3 regions of the Nocardioides pakistanensis genome follow, and region 1 is predicted to be linked to each of the others. Evidence: riboswitches for the same ligand, from Rfam matches in the RefSeq annotation. Region 1 holds a riboswitch; each other region holds the start of a gene.
What was found. Region 1 has a riboswitch for thiamine pyrophosphate ahead of thiE (thiamine phosphate synthase). Riboswitches for the same ligand answer to the same signal wherever they lie in the genome.

Region 1 (7,386 bases):
GCGGTCGGTGAGGAGCAGCAGCCGCGGCAGGTCGACCCCCGTCACGTCCCCACCCGTCCGGCCATCGGGCTCGAGGCGCGGGCGGTGGTCAGGCGCGGGACGCGGCCCGCGCCGCGGGCCAGCTCGCCGGCCTCGACCGCCGCGCGGAGGGCGGCCGCCATCTGCACCGGACGGTCCGCGCGGGTGATCGCGGTCGCCGCCAGCACCGCGTCGCAGCCCAGCTCCATCGCCAGCGCGGCGTCGCTCGCGGTGCCGATGCCGGCGTCGAGCACGACCGGGAGCGCGACCGCGGCGCGCACGGCCTCGATCGCCCGCGGGTCGTCGATGCCGCGACCCGAGCCGATCGGCGAGCCCAGGGGCATGACCGCCACGCAGCCAGCGTCGGCCAGGCGCCGCGCGACGACGGGGTCGGCGGTGGTGTAGGGCAGCACCCGGAAGCCCTGCCCGACCAGCGTCTCGGCCGCGTCGAGCAGCTCGACCACGTCGGGCAGCAGGCTGGTGTCGTCGCCGATCACCTCGAGCTTGACCCAGTCGGTCTCGAGGGCCTCGCGCGCGAGCTGGGCGGTGAGGACGGCCTCGCGAGCGCTGTGGCACCCGGCGGTGTTGGGCAGGATGCGCACGCCCTTCGCCCGGAGTGTGTCGAGCAGTCCGCCGCTGCCGGTGTCGGAGGTGCGACGGATCGACACCGTGACCAGGCCCGGAGCGGCGGCGTCCACGACGTCGGACACCACGCCGATGTTCGTCAGCCCGCCGGTGCCGATCCACAACCGGCTGGGGAGGTCGACTCCCGCGATCTGCATGCGGCTCACCCGCCCTGGTGCGCGGTCACGAGCTCGACCGCGTCGTCCTCGGACAGCGACGTGGTCGCCCACGATCCCGACGGCACGACGGCGCCGTTGAGCGCGACCGCGAGGCCGCGGACGGGCGGTGCCAGGTCGAGCAGGGTGGCGCCGTCTGCCACGATGCGCTGCTGGCCGTTGACGAGGATCCTCATAGCAGAAGGGCCTTCCTGACGTCGGTGGGTGCGTCGGTCGGGTCCGCGGCGAACCGGCCGGGTGTGAACGGTCGTGCCAGGGAGGGGATCTCGCCGCCCTCCACGTGGGCCCGGACCACGCGGGCCGTCAGCGGCGCGAGCAGGACGCCCCCGCGGTAGTGGCCGACGGCCAGCACCACGCGGAGCGGCCCGGGAGCCTCGGCGGGGCCGAGCAACGGCCCGTTGTCCGGCGTCCCGGGTCGGTTCCGGGCGGTGATCTCGAGGACGTCTGCGGTCTCGAGGCCGGGGACGAGGGTGCGGGCGGCGTGCAGCAGGCGCACGACGGTCCCGAGGCTGGCGTGCGGCTCGGTGTCGTGCTCCTCCTCGCTCGCGCCGACGACGACCTCGCCGTCGGCACGGGGCACCGCGTAGACGGCTTCCCCGTTCACCCGCGCCCGGAGCACCCGCGTCGGCGGGTCGGCGGCCCGCAGCCGGATCGTCTCCCCCTTCACGGGACGGACCGCGCGGACCAGCCCGCGCGCCTCGGCACCCGTGGCCACCACCGCCGCGTCGCAGGGATGGCTCCGGCCGTCGGCCGTGATCACGCCCGTCGGCGTCACCGTCGCCCGGGCCCGGACCAGCTGCTCGGACACGAGGCGCAGCAGGGCGGCCGCGACCCGGCGCGGGTTGACGTGGTGGTCCTCGGGCAGGAGTGCGGCGCCGGCGACCCGGGACAGCGTGGGCTCCTCGGCGCGGGCCTCGCGTCGGTCCAGCTCGCGGTAGGCGAGGCCCTCGGCCTCGAGCACCTCCAGGGTGCGGTGGACGTGCTGCAGGTCGTCGTGGTCCTGGCCCACCAGCAGCGTGCCGGCGGTGCGCAGGTCGACGTCGAGGCCGGACGCGGCGTGCAGGCGCGCGGCGTACTGCGGCCAGAGGCGCGCGGAGGCGACGCCGAGCCGCAGCAGGTTGGTCTCCCCGTGCCAGGCCTCACCGGCGGGGGCGAGCATGCCGGCCGCCGCCCGGGTCGCGCCGGCGCCCGGGTCGGGGTCGAACAGCCGTACGTCGTGCCCGGCGCGGACCAGCTCCTCCGCGCACGCCAGGCCGACGATGCCGGCGCCGATCACCGCCACCCTCATGCGAGCGCGACGGCGTCGACGAGTCCTCTCGCGGCGGCAGCGGGTCGGGGTGATCGACAGATGGCCGACGCCACCGCGATCCCGTAGGCCCCGGCCGACATCACCTCGGGTGCGCGCTCGGCGTTGATGCCAGAGATCGCGATCGCCGGCAGGACCTGGGCGACCTCACGCAGCGTGTCCAGTCCGATCGGGTCGGGCAGACCGCTCTTCGTGGTCGTGGGGTAGACGGGCCCGACCCCGACGTAGTCGGCGCCCTCGGCCTTCGCGGCGCGGGCGTGCTCGGCGTTGCGGCAGGTGCCGCCGACGAGGAAGCCCGGCGGCGCCAGGCGCCGGGCATCGACGATGGCGAGGTCGTCCCGCCCGAGGTGGACGCCGTGGGCTTCCGCGGCGAGCGCGATGTCGACACGGTCGTTCACGATCACCGCCGCCGGCGTCCCGGCAAGGCGGTCCACGAGGGCGCGGGTGAACGCCACCACCTCGCGGTCGGACACCGATTTCGCACGCACCTGGACGGCGTGGACGCCCTCGCGGACGACGGCCTCCAGCAGGGTGATCGTCCCGTCGTCGTACGACGGGAAGTCGGTGATGCAGTGAATGCGGGGCAGCACGTCGCTCCTCACTTCCTTCGCCGGCATTACCCGGATCAGGTTCGACGGTCGGAGCGGCTCCAGCCCCATCTCAGCCCGATGCCTCGGGCTCCCGTGTGGAATGCGACGACCGTAGCAGCCGTGCACGTCTTCTCGGAAGGAGGTCAGCCGGACGGGCACAGCCGTCCCGCCTGTTGCGTGACAACCACGCCGACGCGCGGTGAGGCCATCCCGTGAGCTGATCAGGTCAGAGCCCGGCGACGTCGCCGATGACGATGATTGCCGGCGGGCGTACCTTTTCGGTCTCGGTCGCCTTTTCGAGCTGACCCAAGCTCGTGTGGATGACGCGTTCGCTCGCCAGGGATCCGTCCGTGACGATTGCCGCGGGCTGGCCGGCGTCGCGTCCGCCATCGATGAGGGCCTGGGCTATGGCACCGGCGTTTTGGACGGCCATCATCAAGACGATCGTGCCTCGTGATGCGGCCAGGGCGCCCCAATTGACGAGGCTGTCAGGGTGGCGCGGCGGTAGGTGACCTGAGACGACGGTGAAGTCGTGGACGACCCCTCGGTGCGTGACGGGGATCCCCGCCAGCGCTGGTACCGAGAGGGATGAGGAGAGGCCGGGGATGACACGGACCGGGACTCCCGCTTGGTGCAGGTCAAGCACCTCCTCGAACCCTCGACCGAAGACGTAGCTGTCACCTCCCTTGAGGCGGACGACCCTCTTTCCGGCTCGTGCCCGGTCGAGCAGGACGGCGTTGATGTCTTCCTGGGCGGTGAACCTGCTGCGCGGGAACTTGGCGACGTCGATGAGCTCCACATCGGGAGCGAGCCCCGCAAGCAACTCATGAGGCACCAGCCGATCGGTCACGACGACATCCGCGCCGAGCAGTGCCTTGAGGCCAGCGATCGTGATGAGGTCCGGGTCGCCTGGACCGGCGCCGACGAGGGTGACTCCGGCGAACGGGGCTGGGTCCAGGCAAAGGGCGCGGTCAGGCATGAGCGTCATTGTCCAAGCCACGTGAGGCCATCGTCGATGCGGGCCACGGCCCCGTTGGGGACGTCGACCCACGCTGCCTCGTGTGGCTTCATGCCTTGGAGATACGCGACGGCTGACCGGATCGCGTCCCCGTGCGACACCAGGACGGATACGCAGCCGCGGTCGAGGTCGCCGAGCACAGCACCCATGCGGTCGTACACGTCCATGAGCGACTCGCCACCCGCGAGCGGCTGCGTCGGGTCCGACCAGTCGAAGGTCTCCGCTGCGGCCCAGGTCTCCTCGTACGTTCGGCCCTCGAGGTCACCCAGATGTTGCTCGCGCAGGCGGAGGTCCGACTCCGGAGTCAGCTGCAGCCGGCGGCCGATGACCGCAGCGGTCTCGGCCGCGCGGGTCAGGTCGCTGCAGATGAGCCGAGCCGCGACCAGCCCCAGGCCAGCCAGGTCACTCGCGATCAACTCCGCCGCCGCCGCCGACTGGGTGCGCCCGAGGTCGGTCAGCGGCGGATGAGCGGTCTGCCCCTGCGTCAGGCGGCGTACGTTCCACTCCGACTGGCCGTGACGGACGAGGTAGACCGGGTGCGGCATGGGGGCGATTCTCCCGTAGGCTGCGAGACGCTCGTGGCGCAGGAACCCGGTGAGAGTCCGGGGCGGTTCCGCCACTGTGACGTCCGAAGGGACGCAGCCAGACACTGGCCGCGGGCTGATCCCACCGATCGACGGGGCGAGAACCCCGGAGGAGGAGCCCCGGCCCATGGCTGCGCGTACCCGCATCGCCCTGCTGTCGACGTCCGACACCGACCTGCTCTCGGCGCGCGCGAGCCGCGTCGACTACGCGTGGGCGAACCCGACCCGCAGCTCCGACGTCGAGCTCGCCGCTCTCGCCGGATCCGCCGACCTGGTCGTGGTCCGCCTGCTCGGTTCCCCGCACGACCTGTGGCCCGGGCTGTCCGCCGTGCGCGAGGACGGCACGCCGCTCGTGATCCTCGGGGGGGAGCAGGAGCCGAACGCCGAGCTCATGGAGCTGTCGACCGTCCCGGTGGGGACGGCCGCCGAGGCGCATCGCTACCTCGCCGAGGGCGGTCCGGCCAACCTGGCCCAGCTGCACGCCTTCCTCTCCGACACGGTGCTGCTGACCGGCGAGGGCTTCGAGCCACCGGCGACGGTGCCCGCGTGGGGGTACGCCGACCGGCCGTTCGCGCACGGCAGCGGGCTGCCACGCGTCGGGGTGCTCTACTACCGCGCCCACGAGGCCAGCGGCAACAACGCCTTCGCCCACGCCCTCGCCGACGCGGTCGACGCGACCGGCCGGGCCGTCGGGGTGCCGATCTTCGCCGGCTCGCTCCGCTCCGCGCCCGATGAGCTGTACGCCGCGCTCGGGACGCTCGACGCACTCGTCGTGACGGTCCTGGCGGCCGGCGGCAGCACCCCGGCGACGGCGAGCGCCGGCGGCGACGACGAGGCGTGGGACGTCGAGCGGATGGCCGCGCTCGACATCCCCGTGCTGCAGGGGCTGTGTCTCACCAACAGCCGCGCCGAGTGGGAGGCCTCCGACGACGGCATCAGCCCGCTCGACTACGCGAGCCAGATCGCGATCCCGGAATTCGACGGCCGGATCACCACGGCTCCGTTCTCGTTCAAGGAGATCGACGCCGACGGGCTGCCGTCGTACGTCGCCGACGCCGAGCGCTGCGCCCGCGTCGCCGGCATCGCGGTCAACCACGCCGTCCTGCGCCGGGTGCCCCCCGACGAGAAGCGGGTCGCGCTGATGCTGAGCGCCTACCCCACCAAGCATGCGCGGGTGGGGAACGCCGTCGGCCTGGACACCCCGGTCTCCGCGATCCGGCTGCTGCGCCGCCTGCGCGAGGAGGGGTACGACCTCGGGGCCGACAACCCCGTCCTGCCCCTCCTCGACCTCGCCGACGAGACCGAGGCCGGCGACGCGCTGATCCACGCGCTGATCGCCGCCGGCGGACAGGACGAGGAGTGGCTGACCAGCGCCCAGCTCACCGACGCACACGTGCGCATCGGCAAGGCGGCGTACGACGCCTGGACGGCCGACCTCCCGGCGCCGCTGCGCGATGCCATGGTCGAGGCGTGGGGCGAACCACCGGGCAACCTCTTCGTGAACGACGAGGGCGAGATCGTGCTCGCCACGCTGCAGGCCGGCAACGTGGTGATCCTGATCCAGCCCCCGCGCGGCTTCGGCGAGAACCCTGTCGCGATCTACCACGATCCGGACCTGGCACCGAGCCACCACTACCTCGCGGCCTACCGCTGGCTCGGCGCGGACGTCGACGCCGGTGGGTTCGGGGCGCACGCGGTGGTGCACCTGGGCAAGCACGGCTCGATGGAGTGGCTGCCGGGCAAGAACGCCGCCCTGTCCGCGGCGTGCGGGCCCGACGCCGCGATCGCGGACCTGCCGCTGATCTACCCGTTCCTGGTCAACGACCCGGGCGAGGGCGCGCAGGCCAAGCGCCGCGCGCACGCGACGATCGTGGACCACCTGGTGCCGCCGATGGCGCGTGCGGAGTCCTACGGCGACATCGCGCGGCTGGAGGGTCTGCTCGAGGAGTACGACAAGATCTCCGCGATGGATCCCGCCAAGCTGGCGGCCATCCGGGGTGAGATCTGGCAGCTCATGCACGCCGCCCAGTTGCACCGTGATCTCGGCCTGGAGGAGCGTCCGGACGACGAGGAGTTCGACGACTTCCTGCTCCACGTCGACGGCTGGCTGTGTGAGATCAAGGACGCGCAGATCCGCGACGGTCTCCACGTCCTGGGTGCGGCGCCGACGGGCGAGGCCCGGGTGAATCTGGTGCTGTCGATCTTGCGCGCCGCGCAGGTGTGGGGCGGGGTCGGCAACGCGGTCCCCGGCCTGCGCGCTGCGCTCGGTCTCAAGGATGGCGCCGATCTCCAGGCGGTCGACGAGACGGAGGCGCGGGCTCGGGCGCTGGTCGAGGCAATGGAGGGAGCCGGCTGGGACCCGACGGTCGCCGCAACGCTGCATGACTCGCCGGAGGTCCAGCAGGTGCTGAGGTTCGCGGCCGATCAGGTCGTCCCCCGTCTGGCCGGGACGACCGGCGAGCTTGACGCGGTCCTGCATGCCCTCGCCGGCGGGTTCGTGCCGGCCGGGCCCTCCGGCTCTCCCCTACGGGGTCTGGTCAATGTGCTGCCGACGGGCCGCAACTTCTACACCGTCGACCCTCGGGCCGTCCCGAGCAGGCTGGCCTGGCAGACCGGCCAGGCGATGGCGGACTCGCTGGTGCAGAAGTACCTCGACGAGACCGGCACCTACCCCACGTCGGTCGGGCTGTCGGTGTGGGGCACCAGCGCGATGCGGACCTCCGGGGACGACGTCGCCGAGGTCCTGGCCCTGCTCGGTGTGCGTCCTGAGTGGGACGCCGAGTCGCGCCGGGTCCGTGAACTGGTCGTCGTCCCGCTGGAGGAGCTCGGCCGACCGCGCATCGATGTCACCGTCCGGATCTCGGGTTTCTTCCGCGACGCGTTCCCCCACGTCGTGGCGATGCTCGACGACGCGGTGCGGATGGTGGCCGACCTCGACGAGCCGGCCGAGGCGAACTACGTGCGCGCCAACTATGCCGCCGACCTGGCCGAGCATGGCGACGCCCGGCGCGCCCGGACCCGGATCTTCGGGTCCAAGCCCGGGTCGTACGGCGCCGGCATCCTGCAGGTC
Region 2 (7,386 bases), on a different contig from region 1:
TTCAGCAGCGGGTCCTGGGTGCCCTCACGGATGAACGGCAGGTAGTTCTTCAGGTTCCGGTAGCTGACGTAGGTCAGGTAGAAGCTGGTCAGGCCGAGCACCACGAGGACGACCCGGTCGCGACCCCAGTTCTCCCGGACGATGGCGCGTGCCTCGGAGCGGAACAGCGACAGTCGTCCCCGCGCGCGCCAGGCGGCCCGCGGCACCACGTCGGCGAGGAACGCGCCGAGCACCAGCGCGGGCAGGCGGACCCAGGCCGGGCCGAGGAAGCCCTCCGGGTCGCGCAACGGCAGCCCGAGCCGCTGGCTTGCCACGACGGCGAGCAGACCCATCATCAGGGCAACCCCGACCATGAGTGCCCACGCCCGCCGCTTCACAAGCGCGGAGTCTAACGAACTGCAGAGTCCGGTTCTCGGGCAGGCGCGGCCGGAGGCAGTACGGCGGTCCGCCCCATGTCCACCCGCAGGTGCACGTCGTGGTCGATGCGCACGTCGGCGTCCTGCGGCGCGACGGCATGCATCTCACCGAGCCCCTCGACCAGCACCCGCAGCCGGACGACGTCCGGGGTCAGCGTCGCAGCCACGACCCGGCCGCCGAGCGGGCCGGAGGCGTCGACCTGCAACGCCGACCGCCGCAGCGCGATCGCACCGACCGACGAGGGGTCGTCGTGGCCGCCGGCATCGGCGAGCAGTCGCGCCTGGTCGCCGCGCAGGATCGTCGGGTAGCCGAGCAGCAGGGCCGCCTCACCGCTGACCGGCGCACGCCACACCTCGTCCAGCGTGCCGGCCTGCAGGATCCGGCCGGCCTGCATCACCGCGACCCGGTCGGCGACCGTCCAGACCTCGTCCTGGTCGTGGGTGACCAGCAGGGCCGTCGTGCCGGCCGCGGTGAGGATCCGGCGCAGGTCACCGGCGAGCCGTTCGCGCAGCTCCCGGTCGAGCGCGGACAGCGGCTCGTCGAGCAGCAGCAGCCGCGGGTCGGCGGCCAGCGACCGGGCGAGGGCGACCCGCTGCCGTTCGCCGCCGGAGAGCTCGGCGGGCAACCGGTTCCCGTGCTCGGGCAGGCCGACCAGTGCGAGCAGCTCCTCGACCCGGGTGTCCCGGTCGCCGCCACTGACCCCGCGCAGCCGCAGGGCATAGCCGACGTTGGCGGCGACGCTCTGCTGCGGGAACAGCTGGCCGTCTTGGAACATCAGCGCGAACCCACGCTTGTGGGTCGGCACCCCGGCGAGGTCGGCCCCGTCCCAGGAGACCGACCCGGAGGCGAGCACCTCGAGACCGGCGATCGCGCGCAGCAGCGTCGACTTGCCGCAGCCCGACGGCCCGAGCACGGCGAGCACCTCGCCGGTGGGCAGGTCCAGCGACACGTCGTCGACGGCGACGGTGTCGTCGAAGCGGACGCTCAGGTCGCGCACGGTCAACATGTCACAACGTTCCCATCGACCCGACCCGGAGCCGTTCGACGGCCCCCATCACGGTGACCGTGACCACCGCGAGGACCACCGAGGCGGCCAGCGCCATCCCGAAGTTCTCAGGCCCGGGACGCGAGATCAGCTGGTAGATCACCACCGGCAGCGTCGGCCGGTCCGACCGGGCCAGGAAGCTCGTTGCGCCGAACTCCCCGAGCGACACCGCGAACGCCAGCCCGGCCGCGGCGAGGGCGGGCCGCCACACGGCGGGCAGGTCCACGACGAGCAGCGCCCGCAACGGCGAGGCGCCGAGCGCGGCGGCGGCCTGGCGCTGGCGCGGGTCGATCGAGCTCAGCACCGGCACGAGGGTGCGCACGACCAGCGGCAGCGCCACCATCGCCTGCGCGATCGGCACCAGCACCGGCGAGGAGCGCAGGTCCAGCGGCGGCCGGTCGAGGGTGATCAGGAAGCCGAACCCGATGGTCACCGCGGAGACGCCGAGCGGCAGCATGAACAGCCCGTCGAGCAGCGACCGTGCCCGGCGCTCGCCACGGGTCCGGGTGGGACGCGAGACGAGGAACGCCACGGTCAGGCCGAGCAGCAGCGCGAGCCAGGTGGCGTCCACGGCGGTGCGCAGCGAGTTCTCCAGGGCGGTCCAGCCGGGGACGAGCAGAGCGGTGCCGTCGCCCGTCGTACCGAGCGCCCGGTAGTTGCCCAGCCCCCAGCCGCCGCCGTCCTGCAGGGACCGCGCCACCAGGGTCAGGATCGGCGCGGCGAGGAATGCCACGACGACGGCGGTGACGGCGAGTGCGGGCGCGTCCCGCCGACCGGGCCGGCGGCCGAGCCTCCGGGACCCCGCGCGCTCGACGGCGTGGACCCGGGTGCCGCGGGTGCGCCCGGCCAGGGCGAGCAGGAGTACGACGGCCACCAGCTGCACCACCGACAGCACCGCCGCCGCGCGGAGGTCGAGGAACTGGGTGGTGAGGATGTAGATCTCGGTCTCCACGGTGCCGTAGCGCAGCCCGCCGAGGGTGAGCACGACGCCGAACGCCGTGGAGCAGAACAGGAACACCACTGTCGCCGCCGAGACGATCCCGGGCCGCAGCGCCGGCAGCGTGACGGTCGTGAACACCTGCCAGGGCGAGGCACCGAGCGCGGCGGCGGCGTCCTCGCGACGGTGGTCCATCCCCTCCCACAGCCCGCCGACGGTGCGGACCACGACGGCGAGGTTGAAGAAGACCAGCGCGGCGAGGATCGCGACCGCCGTACCGTCGAGGCCGAGGAAGCCGAGCGGCCCGGCGGACGCGAGCAGCGTGCGGAACGCGACGCCGACCACGACCGTGGGCAGCACGAACGGCATCACCACCAGCGCGCGCAGCAGCCGCCGGGTGGGGAACTCCAGCCGGTACAGCGCGTAGGCGACCGGCACCCCGAGCAGCAGGGTGACCACGGTCGCGACCGAGGACGACCAGACGGTGAACCACAGCACCCGGTGCACGCGCGGGCGCGCGAGGGTCTCGGTCAGCCCGCCGAGGTCGAGCGACCCGTCGACCCAGAAGCCGCGAGCGAGCATGCCGGAGAGCGGGAGCAGGAAGAACGCGCCGAGGAACACGACCGGGACCACCGCGAGCGCGATGGTCCCCAGTCGTAGCCCTCGGTTGCCGCTCACCGGGTGGTGATCTCCCCCCAGGTGGTCAGCCACTCGTCCCGGTTCGCGGCGACCTCGTCGGGGTCGACGGTGAGCGGCTCGTCGGGGACCTTCGCCCACTGCGCCCACAGCTCGGGCAGCTCGACGGAGGTGTCGACGGGGAAGACGTACATGCTCTCCGGCAACGCCTCCTGGAAGGTCGGCGAGAGCAGGAAGTCGATCAGCGCCTTCGCGCCCTCGGGGTTCGAGGCGCCCTCGAGCACGCCGGCGTACTCCACCTGGCGGTAGCAGGTGTCGAGCAGCGCGCTCGTGGTCGGCTCATCGCCACCCTCGGGGATCGTGAACGGCGGGGAGGAGGCGTAGGACAGCACGATCGGCCGGTCGCCGTCACCACCGCCGGCGGTGAAGTCGACGGTGTAGGCGTCGCTCCAGCCGGCGGTGACCCGGGTGCCGTTCGCCATCAGCCGCTCCCAGTAGTCGGTCCACCCGTCGCCGTACTCCGCGATCGTGGCGAGCAGGAAGGCGAGGCCCGGTGAGGAGGTGGTCGCGCCGGGCGTCACGAAGAGGTCCTTGTACGCCGGGTCGGCGAGGTCGTCGAGCGTGGCCGGCGGCTCGATCCCCTTCTCGGCGAACCAGGTGTCGTCGACGTTCACGCACACGTCGCCGAAGTCCACCGGGGTGAGCGCGGCGGCGGCCGCCTCGTCGGGCAGCTCGAAGCCCTCGACCGAGGACGGCGGGTCGGCGGGCTCGTAGTCGGCGAAGACGCCCTCCGACACCGCCCGGGAGGCGAACGTGTTGTCGACCCCGAACGCCGCGTCGGCGATCGGCGAGCCCTTGGTGAGCACGAGCTTGTTGGTCAGCGTGCCGGCGTCCCCGGCGGCCTGCACCTCGACCTCGTACCCGGTCTGCTCGGTGAAGGCGGCGAGCACCTCCTCGGGCACCGACCACGACTCGTGGCTGGCCAGGACGACCTTGGTGTCCGCGGGCCCGGCGGTGCCGTCGGCGGGGTCGGGCTCGTCCGACGTACCGCCGAGCGAGCACGCGCTCAGGGTCAGGCTCAGGGCGGCAGCCGCCGCGAGGCCCGCACCGCGGGCCGGGGTGGTGATGCGCATTGTGCACTCCCAGGTGTTTCGGGAGGGGATCGCACGCGTGCGATCGAGACTCGACTTCCTTCGCCGGTGCTAGCCGGATCAGGTTCGAGGGTCTGCGGCCGTTCCGCACTCTCAGCGCCGGTCGGCGCTCCCCTGTCGTTCTGCGGTCAGGCTACACCTGCGGGCGGTAGCCTCCGCAGCACGCCGGCCCCGATGGAGGTGGACCCATGCCGAGCCTGCGCAGCCGCGCCGTCGCCACGCTGATCCCGCTGCTGCGCGGCGCGAGCGAGGTGGTCGACACCGAGGCGTTCCGGGCCCGCAAGCTGGCCGCGCAGGCGGCCGCGAGGACCGACCCGCCGCGCCGGGTGCTGCGCGGCTTCGAGGTCACCGAGGTCGACGGGGTGGGCTTCCCGGTGCACGACCTGCGGGTGGCCGGTACGACGCCCACCCGCACGTTGTTCTACCTGCACGGCGGCGGTTTCGTCTCGCACGCCGACACCGTCCACTGGCGCTACGTCGCCCGGCTGGCCCGGCGGTTCGACCTGCGCGTGGTGTTCCCGGTCTACCCGCTCACCCCCACGCACACCTGGCGCGACGCCACCGAGCCCCTGCTGCGGCTGTTCGAGCAGGTCGCGATCGAGTCGCCGGGCGGCGTGGTGCTCGCCGGGGACTCCGCCGGCGGCGGCCTCGCGCTGGCGCTGGCGCAGCAGATCGCCCGACGGCCCGGCCCGCAGCCGACCCACCTGGTGCTGGTCGCGCCGTGGGTGGACCTGACCGACACCACCCCGGGCACGATCGAGGCCGCCGGGCGGGACCCGTGGCTGAAGCTGTCGCGGCTGCGGATCTGCGGGGCGTGGTGGGCCGGCGGCGACGACGTCACGCGGCCCGAGGTGAGTCCGGTCAACGGCGACCTCGCCGGGCTGCCGCCGGCGTTGATGTGGTGCGGCACCCGGGACCTGCTGCAGCCGCAGTGCCGGCGGCTGGCCGACCGCGCGGTGGCGGAGGGCTGGCCGCTGAGGTACGTCGAGGAGCCCGGGCTGATCCACGTCTACCCGATCCTGCCGATCCCCGAGGCACGGCGGGCCCTGGCCGAGCTGGCCGGCTTCCTCGCCTAGGTTGGTCGGCATGACCCCGCTCCCCGACCACGGCGTCGAACGCGCCCTGGTCGTGACCGCGCACCCCGACGACGTCGACTTCGCCGCCGCCGGCACGGTCGCGACCTGGACCAAGGCCGGCGTCGAGGTCACCTACTGCGTGATCACCGACGGACAGGCCGGCGGGTTCGACCCCGGCCTCGACCGCGCCGAGATGCCGCGGATCCGCCGCGCGGAGCAGACCGCCGCCGCGCGTGAGGTCGGCGTCGAGCGGCTGGTCTTCCTCGGGTACGTCGACGGCGAGCTCGTCGTCAGCCGCGACCTGGTGCGCGACCTGACCCGGGTGGTCCGGCAGGTGCGTCCGCAACGGGTGCTGATCCAGAGCCCCGAACGCGACTGGGACCGGCTCGCCCCGTCGCACCCCGACCACCTCGCCGGTGGGGAGGCCGCGACGCAGGCGTTGTACCCGGCGGCCGGCAACCCGTTCGCGTTCCCCGAGCTGCTCGGCGACGAGGGCCTCGAGCAGTGGTCACCGCGGGAGCTGTGGATCGCCGACCACCCGCGCGGCAGCAACCACGCCGTGGACGTCACCGACCACTTCGACGCGAAGATGGCCGCGCTGCTGTGCCACGACAGCCAGCACCCGGACCGCGAGGGGCTGACCGCGATGATGCGCGAGGAGCTCGCGCGGGTGGCCGGGGTGCACGGCCTTGCTGCCGGTCGGTTGGCCGAGCAGTTCGCCGTACACGCGCTGCCCTGACGCCGCCGCGGGCGCCCGGGGTTTCGAGACGCTCGCAGGCTCGCTCCTCAACCACCGGAGCTCGGCTCGCTCCTCAACCACCGGGGTTTCGAGACGCTCGCAGGCTCGCTCCTCAACCACCGCAGAGCGCACGGTTGTGCGCAATCCGCCCATCGCATGCACCAGCATGAATGGCTTGGGCGCCCCATGGATTTGCACGTTCAAAGTGTTACGGCATCGTTACGGGTTCCCGTTGCGGACGCTGTGCGGAACCGATGTTCTCGGAACCAACCGGTACGCGGACCGCGCCCATCCGAGCGGCCGGACCGGAGTCCAGCAGAAGAGGAGCACAGCACATGCGATCACCGAAGGCTCGCCGTGGCTTGTCCGCGGCCGCCATCATGCTCAGCGCTGGCCTCGTCCTCGCTTCGTGTGGCGGAGATGACGACGGGGGCAGCACGAGCGCAGGTGGCACCGCACCCGGCGAGGGCAAGGCCGAGTGCGAGGGGATGACCGAGTGGGGGGACCTGAGCGGCAAGAAGGTCAGCCTCTACACCTCGATCGTCGCTCCCGAGGACCAGCCCCACATCGACTCCTACGACCTCTTCGAGGAGTGCACCGGGGCGGAGGTCGTCTACGAGGGCTCGAAGGAGTTCGAGGCGCAGCTCGTCGTCCGCGTCAAGAGCGGCAACCCGCCGGACCTGGCCTACATCCCGCAGCCCGGCCTGCTCAACACCCTGGTCAACGACACCGGCAAGGTCATGGAGGCGCCGCAGAGCGTCTCGGACAACGTGGACGAGTTCTTCGGTGAGGACTGGCGTGGCTACGGGTCGGTCGACGGCACGCTGTACGCCGCACCGCTGGGCGCCAACGTGAAGTCGTTCGTGTGGTACTCCCCGAAGATGTTCGAGGAGAACGGCTGGGAGATCCCGCAGACCTGGGACGACATGATGGCGCTGTCCGACGAGATCGCGAGCACCGGCATCAAGCCGTGGTGTGCGGGCATCGGCTCCGGTGACGCCACCGGCTGGCCGGCCACCGACTGGCTCGAGGACGTCATCCTCCGCGAGGCGGGCCCGGACGTCTACGACCAGTGGGTCAACCACGAGATCGCTTTCAACGACCCGGCGATCGTCGCCTCGCTGGACCGCGTCGGCGACATCCTCAAGAACGAGAAGTACGTCAACGGCGGCTTCGGCGACGTGAAGTCGATCGCCTCGACCGAGTTCCAGGACGGCGGCCTGCCGATCCTCGACGGCAAGTGCGCGCTGCACCGCCAGGCGAGCTTCTACGCCGCCAACTGGCCCGAGGGCACCGAGGTCGCGGAGAACGGTGACGCCTTCGCGTTCTACCTGCCGCCGGTGAGCGAGGACTTCGGCCGCCCGGTCCTCGGCGGTGGCGAGTTC
Region 3 (7,386 bases), on a different contig from region 1:
GACCGTCTCGATCCCCAACGTGGCAAGGCGTTTCGCGGTCTTCTTGCCGATCCCCCACAGCGCGTCCGGCGGCCGGTCGGCCATCTGCTCGAACCAGTTGTCCTCGGTCAGCCGGAACATCCCGCGGGGCTTGCCGAACTCGGTGGCGATCTTCGCCCGGAGCTTGTTGTCGCCGATGCCGACCGAGCAGTGCAGCCCGGTCGCGTCCAGCACCGCGGCCTGCACGTGCCGGGCGAACGCCTCGGGATCGTCGGTCTCGATGCCCAGGAACGCCTCGTCCCAACCCAGCACTTCGACCACCGCGTCCTGGGCCCGCAGCGTGGCCATCACCTTCTCCGACGCGGCGTCGTAGGCGTCGGCGTCGACGGGCAGGAAGACCGCATCCGGGCAGCGCCGCAGCGCCACGCGCAGCGGCAGGCCGGAGTGCACGCCGAGCTCGCGCGCCTCGTACGACGCCGTCGACACCACCCCGCGCTCGGTGGGATCACCGCGGCCGCCCACCACGACCGGCCGGCCGGCGAGCTCGGGATGCCGCAGCACCTCGACCGCGGCGATGAACTGGTCGAGGTCGACGTGCAGCACCCACGAGCGCCTCATCGGGCCATTGTCACCTGACGAACGTGTGAGCCACCGGGCCGCGGCCCCTGCCGAGGCGCCAGCCGGCGGAGGTGCGCAGGGCGCGGGCGACGAAGGCCTGCGCCAGGACGGCCGCGTGCAGGAGCGGGAGGCCCCGGCCGAGCTCCACGGCGAGCGCGGCGGAGTACGTGCAGCCGGTGCCGTGGTCGTTGTGGGTGGGCACGGTCTCGTGCTCGAGCAGGTGCGTGCGACCGTCGTGGTCGACGACGACGTCGCAGCAGGTGCTCGCACCCGGGTCCCCTCCGGTGAGTACGACGGCCGGCCCCATCGCGTGCAGGGCCAGCGCGATGTCGCGGACCGGGTCGCCCAGGCTCGCTCCGACCAGCCGGGCCGCCTCGTCGAGGTTGGGGGTGACGACTGTCGCGCGGGGCAGCACGTGCTCGCGGTAGGCACGCACCACGTCCTCGCCGCCGAGCTCGGCACCGCTGGTCGCGACGAGCACCGGGTCCACCACCAGCGGCAGGTGCTCGGGGAGCCGGCCGAGGAGCCGGGCGATCTCGGGCGTGCCGAGCATCCCGGTCTTCACCGCGGCCACGGGCAGGTCCTCGAGCACCGCGTCGACCTGCGCCTGCACGTCGGCGGCCGTGAGCTGCACGACGCCGTGCACACCGGTGGTGTCCTGTGCGGTGACCGCGGTGACCGCACAGGCTCCGTGGGCGCCGAGGGCCGCGAACGTGGTCAGGTCGGCGGCCACCCCGGCCGCGCCGCCGGAGTCGGTGCCGGCAATCGTGAGGGTGACCAGCGGGGCGCTCATCTCAGCCGCTCCTGGATCCTGCGGAGCACCGCGGCCGGGTCGTCGGCACGCATCACCGTGCCCATGACCGCGACCCCGTGGGCCCCCGCGGCCAGCATCGCCCCCGCGTTGCCGGCGTCCACGCCACCGAGGGCGAACACCGGGACCTTGCCGGCGAGCGTGACGGCACGACGGACCCCCGCGGTGCCGACCGGCGGGCCGTAGCCGGGCTTGGACACCGTGGTCGCGACCGGCGAGATCGACAGGTAGGTCGCGCCTCCTCCGACCGCGCGACGAACCTCCTCGTCGTTGTGGCAGGACCGGCCGTGGAACGGCGCCGACCGGGCGTCGACACCGCTCTGGGTGGCCGACAGGTGGATCCCCGCGGCCGGTGGGCTCCAGGTGTGCGCGGCGATCACCATCACCCCGGTCTCGGCGATCCGGGCCATCAGGTCGTGCCGCTCGTCGCGGCCGAGGTCGAGCTCACGCACCACGACGGCACCGAGCCCCGCGTCGACGCAGCGAGCGACGGTCTCGACGAGGTCCCGCCCCGCGGGCAGCTGGGTCCGGTCGGTGAGCAGCAGCAGCCGAGGCAACCTCATCGGCCCACCCGCCCGGCCATCGGGCTGGAGGCCCGTGCGGTGCTCCGCCGCGGGATCCGGCCGGCCCCGTGGGCGAGCCACCCCGCCTCCACGGCGAGCCGCATCGCGGTCGCCATCGCGACCGGGTCCTCCGCGCGGGTGATCGCGGTCGCCGCGAGCACGGCGTCGCAGCCGAGCTCCATGGCCCGGGCCGCGTCACCGGCGGTGCCGATCCCGGCATCGAGGACGACCGGCACCGCGACCGCGGCGCGCACCGCCTCGATCGCGTGCGGGTCGTCGATGCCGCGGCCCGACCCGATCGGGGAGCCGAGCGGCATCACCGCGGCACAGCCGACGTCGACCAGACGCTGGGCCACCACCGGGTCCGCGGTGGTGTACGGCAGCACCGTGAACCCTTGCCGCACAAGGGTTTCCGCGGCCTCGACCAGCTCCACGACGTCGGGCATCAGGGTCGTCTCGTCGCCGATCACCTCGAGCTTCACCCAGTCGGTCTGCAACGCCTCGCGGGCCAGCTGCGCGGTGAGCACCGCCTCTCGCGCGCTCAGGCAGCCCGCGGTGTTGGGCAGGATCCGCACCCCCTTGGCGCGCAGTGCGTCGAGCAGGCCGCCCGGCCCGGTGTCGGACGTGCGGCGCATGGAGACGGTGACCAGGCCGGGGCGGGCCGCGTCCACGACCTCTTCGACCGTCGCCACGCTGGCGAGTCCGCCGGTGCCGATCCAGAGCCGACTCGTCAGTTCTTCGCCTGCCACCTGCACGGCGCTCACCCGCCCTGCTGTGCGCTGACGACCTCGACCTCGTCGCGCTCGGCGAGCCGGGTCCGCGACCACGCCGTCGCGGGGACCACGACCCCGTTGACGGCCACGGCGAGCCCGCCGACTCGCGGCACGAGCTCGGCGACGGTGGCCTCGTCGGTTACCGTGCGCTGCTCGCCGTTGAAGGTGATGTCCATCAGCTGGCTCCTTGTCGTGCTGGGGTGAACCGGTCCGGGGTGAACGGTCGTGCGACCTCGGGCACGGGCGCGTCCTCGACGTGCGCCCGAACCACCTGCGCGGTCAGCGGCGCAAGCAGCACGCCGCCGCGGTAGTGACCGACGGCGAGCACCTGCCGCGGTCGGCCCGTGCCTCCGCCTCCGCCGGAGCCGAGGTCGGCGCCGGGATCGAGCCCGAGCAGCGGGCCGTTGTCCGGGCTGCCCGGCCGGTGCCGGGCGGTGACCTCGAGCAGCTCCGCGGTGTCGAGGCCGGGGACCAGCGCCCGTGCCGCGGCCAGCAGCCGGCTGACTGCTCCGACCGTCGCGACCGGTGGCCCGTGGTGCTGCTCCTCGGTGGCGCCGACCACGACCTCGCCGTGGGCGCGGGGTACGACGTAGACCGGCTCGCCGTGCACCCGGGCCCGGACGACCCGGTCGGGGGCGTCACCACCGCGCAGCCGGATCGTCTCGCCCTGCACGGGCCGCACCCACGGCCCGTGCTCGCGCGCCCGCGCCCCGGTCGCCCAGACCACGGCGTCACAGGGGAACTGCGAGCCGTCCCGGAGTCGCACCGCGTCGTCCACGACGGCATCCACGTCGCGATGCACCACCCGGTCCCCCAGCACCCGGAGCAACGCCTCGGCCACCCGGCGCGGGTCGACATTGTGATCCTCGGGCAGAAGCGCGCCGCCGGCGACACGGCCGAGGGCCGGCTCCTGCCGGCGCAGCTCGCGGCCGGTCAGCTCCTCGACCAGCACACCGTGGGCGCGCAGGAGCCCCAGCGGCCGCTCCACGTCGGCCAGGTCGTCGCGGTCGACACCGGCGAGCACGGTGCCCGTGGTCCTGAGGTCGACGTCGACGCCGGCGCGTGCGGAGAGGGAGGCTGCGTACGCCGGCCACATCCTCGCCGACTCGATCCCCAGCCGGAGCAGGGAAACCTCCCCGAACCACGCCTCCCCACCGGGGGTCAGCATCCCGGCCGCGGCGTGGGTGGCTCCCTGGCCCGGCGAGGGGTCGAAGACGTGCACGTCGTGACCGGCACGGACCAGCTCGTCGGCGCAGGCGAGGCCGATGATCCCGGCCCCGGCGACAGCGACCTTCATGACCCGGCGACGGCGGCGACCAGCTCCTTCGCGGCGAGCGGCGGATCAGCGGACCGGCAGAGCGCGGCGGCGACGGCGACGCCGTGCACCCCGGCGGCCATCACCTCGGGCACCCGCTGCGCTGTGATCCCGGAGATCGCGATCGCCGGCAGCACCGCAGCGGTCTCCTGCAGCGTGTCCAGGCCGATCGGGTCGGGCAGGCCGGCCTTGGTGGCCGACGGGTACACCGGCCCGACCCCGGCGTAGTCCGCTCCGGCCGCCTTCGCTGCGCGGGCGTGCTCGGCGTCGCGGCAGGTCGCACCGATCAAGAAGCCCTGCGGGGCAAGGCGTCTGGCGTCCGCGACGGGCAGGTCGTCGAGCCCCAGGTGGACGCCGTGGGCGCCTGCGGCCAGCGCGATGTCGATCCGGTCGTTCACGATCACCGTGGCCGCCGTACCGCTGAGGCGGTGGAGGACGGCACGGGTGAACGCCAGCAGCTCGCGGTCGGCGAGATCCTTGGCGCGGACCTGGACCGCGTCGACCCCCGCCGCGACCAGCGAGGCCAGCAGGTCGAGCGCCACCTCGTCGTGTGCGGGGAGATCGGTGATGCAGTGGATGCGTGGTAGCACGTCGCCTCACTTCCTTCGCCGGCATTACCCGGATCAGGTTCGACGGTCGGAGCGGCTACAGCTCCATCTCAGCCCGATGCCTCGGGCTCCCGTGTGGATGTGGCGACGATAGCAGCGGTCGGCGGCGCGGTCACGCCTCCGCCGGGCCCCTACGGCTCGAGGCACTCCGGGATCGAGTCGGAGGGGCCGAGCGGGGTCTCGGTGGTGCCGGCCGGGTCGTAGATCTTGACCCAGTCGACCCGCGGGAACTGCCTCAGCGTCGGCATGATCTCCCCGGCGACGGTGACCGTCGACCCGCCGCTGCTGCAGCGGCCGGTCAGCTGCACGCGAGCGACCATGTCGTCGATGTCGAGGTTCGTGAACCCGGTCGACCGCGAGCGGAGCAGCCGCAGCCCGTCGGCGCGCTCGCGCGGCAGCGGCCCGGCGTAGAGCCGGTCCAGCACCGCGGTCGCCTGGGCGACCTTGCGGACCGGGCGCATCCGCGGCACGAAGAACGGCTCGGTGTTGGCCAGGTAGCGGTCCTCGTCGAAGAAGAACACCTTGCGGTCCACGGTCGGGAAGGCGGCCCGGATGTCGAGCACGACCCGGTGGGGGTTGCGCAGGGTGGAGACCTCGAAGTCGGTCTTCTTGGCCAGGCCGATGCCGTACGTGGTCACCGCCTCGAAGTCGCCGGAGCGCACCGCGGTGATGACGTTGGGCAGCGGGAACGCGCGGCGGGCGGCGACCGTCTGGCCGTCGGCGTCGTGGGCGGTGGCCTGGTCGAAGCGGACCCGCAGGATCGCCCGTCCGGCGATCCGCACCGGCAGCCCAGACCCGTCGCCGAGCAGCTGGTCGACGTACCTGACCTGGCGGGGCGCGGGCATCCCACCGTCGAAGACGAACACGAGCCGGTCGAAGCCGGGGTGGTGCGCGGCCCGGATCTTGACCAGGGTCGGCACGGTGGCGGCGCTCGAGGTGGCCGTGGCGCCGGCGGTCGCCAGCACGGGTACGACGAGCAGCACGCTGATCAGCAGGGAGAGAAGGCGCGAGATACGCATGACACACCCCCGGGTGTAGAGAGCCCTCTGCCCGCAAGGTATCCGCCCTTGCGGGCACCGGATAAGTGTTGGAGGTCCCGGAGCGCCTGGCCCCTCTGCGCGGTCAGACCGACGACGGCACGAGGATCCCGCGACCGCGCAGCCTGCCGGCGTCGAGGTCGTCCATCGCGTCGTTGACCGCCTCGAGCGGGTAGGTGTGGGTGAGCATCTCGACCCGACCGTCGGCGGCGAGCGCCATCAGCTCGACCAGCTCGTTGTAGCTGCCGACCAGGTTGCCGACCACGTTGCGCTCGGTGGAGATCACGTCGATGGTCGGGACGTCGACGGTGCCGCCGTACCCGATCACGAAGTCGCTGCCGGCCCGCCGCGTCATCACCCAGCTGTCGTGCTCGGCGCCCTGCTCGCCGACGAAGTCGAGCACCACCTCGGCGCCCTTGCCGTCGGTCAGCTCCAGCACGCGCTCGACGTGGGAGCCGTCGACCAGGACCGTCTCCGTGGCGCCCCACTCGCGCGTGAGCGCGAGGGCCTCCTCGTTGCGGTCGAGCACGACGATCCGCGTCGCGCTCATCCCCCGCAGGCACTGGATACCGATGTGACCGAGACCGCCGGCGCCCATCACCACGCAGGTGCTGCCGGGGTGCAGCAGCGGCACCGCCTTCTTCACCGCGTGGTAGGCGGTGAGTCCGGCGTCGGCCAGGGCGGCCACCGAGGCCGGCTCGACGCCCGCGGGCAGCTTGACCACCGCGCGCGCCGAGGTCTTGATCAGCTCGGCCATCCCGCCGTCGGTGTCGATGCCCGGGAACGCGCTGGCCTCGCAGTGCACGTCGTCGCCGGCCCGGCAGGCACGGCAGAAGCCGCAGGTGGCGAGCGGGTGCAGGATCACCGGGTCGCCGACCTGCAGGTGCGCCACGGCCGAGCCCACCTCGTGCACCCAGCCGGCGTTCTCGTGGCCCAGCGTGTAGGGAAGGGCGACGTTGCTCTTCTCCGCCCACTGGCCCTCGACGATGTGCAGGTCGGTGCGGCACAGGCCGGCCCCGCCGATCCTCACCACCACGTCGAACGGCCCGTCGGCCCTCGGCTCAGGGACGTCCTCCACGACCGGGCGGGAGTGGTACTCGTGCAGTCGAACCGCCTTCATCTGCGCCTCCAGGGAGTGATCAGACACCGGGTGGCCACCTGTCCGGCACTCTACTCACCTGACCCTGTCGGGGCATGGACAACGCAATGCGCCCACGAGCAGACTCGAGATCGAACCCGTTCGGCTGCCGGATGCAGATCCCACGATCGGAGGAACCATGGCGACCCGGACCCCCGAAGAGGTCTTCGCCCACCACGGCCAGGCGCTCGGCGCCGAGGACCTCGAGGACATCCTCGCCGACTACAGCGACGACGCGCTGCTGGTGGTGAACAAGCAGGTCTACCGCGGCAAGGACGGCGCCCGGCAGGTGTTCACGCAGCTGCTGGCCGACGTACCCCGGGCCCAGTGGGAGCTGGAGACCGTCTTCGCCGACGACGTGCTCTACCTGGAGTGGAAGGCCACCGGCGGCGGCCACCGGGTCGACAACGGCATCGACACCTTCGTGTTCCGCGACGGCATGATCGCGATCCAGACGGTCGTCTACACGGTCCAGCAGGCCTGACCGCTGCGCCGGCCCGGCCGGGAGAGCCGGAGGACAGGCGCCAGGGCCGGGGTCAGGCGA

Region 2: linked by a shared signal. The riboswitch ahead of ACYVIH_RS08875 (thiamine ABC transporter substrate-binding protein) and the one ahead of thiE (thiamine phosphate synthase) in region 1 are both predicted to bind thiamine pyrophosphate.
Region 3: linked by a shared signal. The riboswitch ahead of thiE (thiamine phosphate synthase) and the one ahead of thiE (thiamine phosphate synthase) in region 1 are both predicted to bind thiamine pyrophosphate.

Annotation. Positions count from the first base shown of each region.
Region 1 covers NZ_BAAGUV010000051.1:12,616-20,001, forward strand. The annotation lists gene ACYVIH_RS17415 (thiamine phosphate synthase) at 1-45, opposite strand, end outside; gene ACYVIH_RS17420 (thiazole synthase) at 42-800, opposite strand; gene thiS (sulfur carrier protein ThiS) at 806-994, opposite strand; gene thiO (glycine oxidase ThiO) at 991-2,106, opposite strand; gene thiE (thiamine phosphate synthase) at 2,103-2,714, opposite strand; TPP riboswitch at 2,710-2,819, opposite strand; gene cobA (uroporphyrinogen-III C-methyltransferase) at 2,941-3,693, opposite strand; gene ACYVIH_RS17445 (histidine phosphatase family protein) at 3,699-4,277, opposite strand; cobalamin riboswitch at 4,277-4,404, shown strand; partial or broken gene cobN (cobaltochelatase subunit CobN) at 4,444-7,386, shown strand, end outside.
Region 2 covers NZ_BAAGUV010000022.1:54,654-62,039, forward strand. The annotation lists gene ACYVIH_RS08860 (phosphatase PAP2 family protein) at 1-377, opposite strand, end outside; gene ACYVIH_RS08865 (ABC transporter ATP-binding protein) at 389-1,423, opposite strand; gene ACYVIH_RS08870 (ABC transporter permease) at 1,425-3,077, opposite strand; gene ACYVIH_RS08875 (thiamine ABC transporter substrate-binding protein) at 3,074-4,168, opposite strand; TPP riboswitch at 4,207-4,312, opposite strand; gene ACYVIH_RS08880 (alpha/beta hydrolase fold domain-containing protein) at 4,375-5,262, shown strand; gene ACYVIH_RS08885 (PIG-L deacetylase family protein) at 5,273-6,001, shown strand; gene ACYVIH_RS08890 (ABC transporter substrate-binding protein) at 6,337-7,386, shown strand, end outside.
Region 3 covers NZ_BAAGUV010000002.1:49,376-56,761, reverse strand. The annotation lists gene ACYVIH_RS00305 (DNA polymerase IV) at 1-597, opposite strand, end outside; gene thiD (bifunctional hydroxymethylpyrimidine kinase/phosphomethylpyrimidine kinase) at 608-1,390, opposite strand; gene ACYVIH_RS00295 (thiamine phosphate synthase) at 1,387-1,971, opposite strand; gene ACYVIH_RS00290 (thiazole synthase) at 1,968-2,735, opposite strand; gene thiS (sulfur carrier protein ThiS) at 2,732-2,920, opposite strand; gene thiO (glycine oxidase ThiO) at 2,920-4,041, opposite strand; gene thiE (thiamine phosphate synthase) at 4,038-4,649, opposite strand; TPP riboswitch at 4,643-4,752, opposite strand; gene ACYVIH_RS00270 (AMIN-like domain-containing (lipo)protein) at 4,799-5,686, opposite strand; gene ACYVIH_RS00265 (NAD(P)-dependent alcohol dehydrogenase) at 5,790-6,851, opposite strand; gene ACYVIH_RS00260 (nuclear transport factor 2 family protein) at 6,982-7,326, shown strand; gene ACYVIH_RS00255 (VOC family protein) at 7,379-7,386, opposite strand, start outside.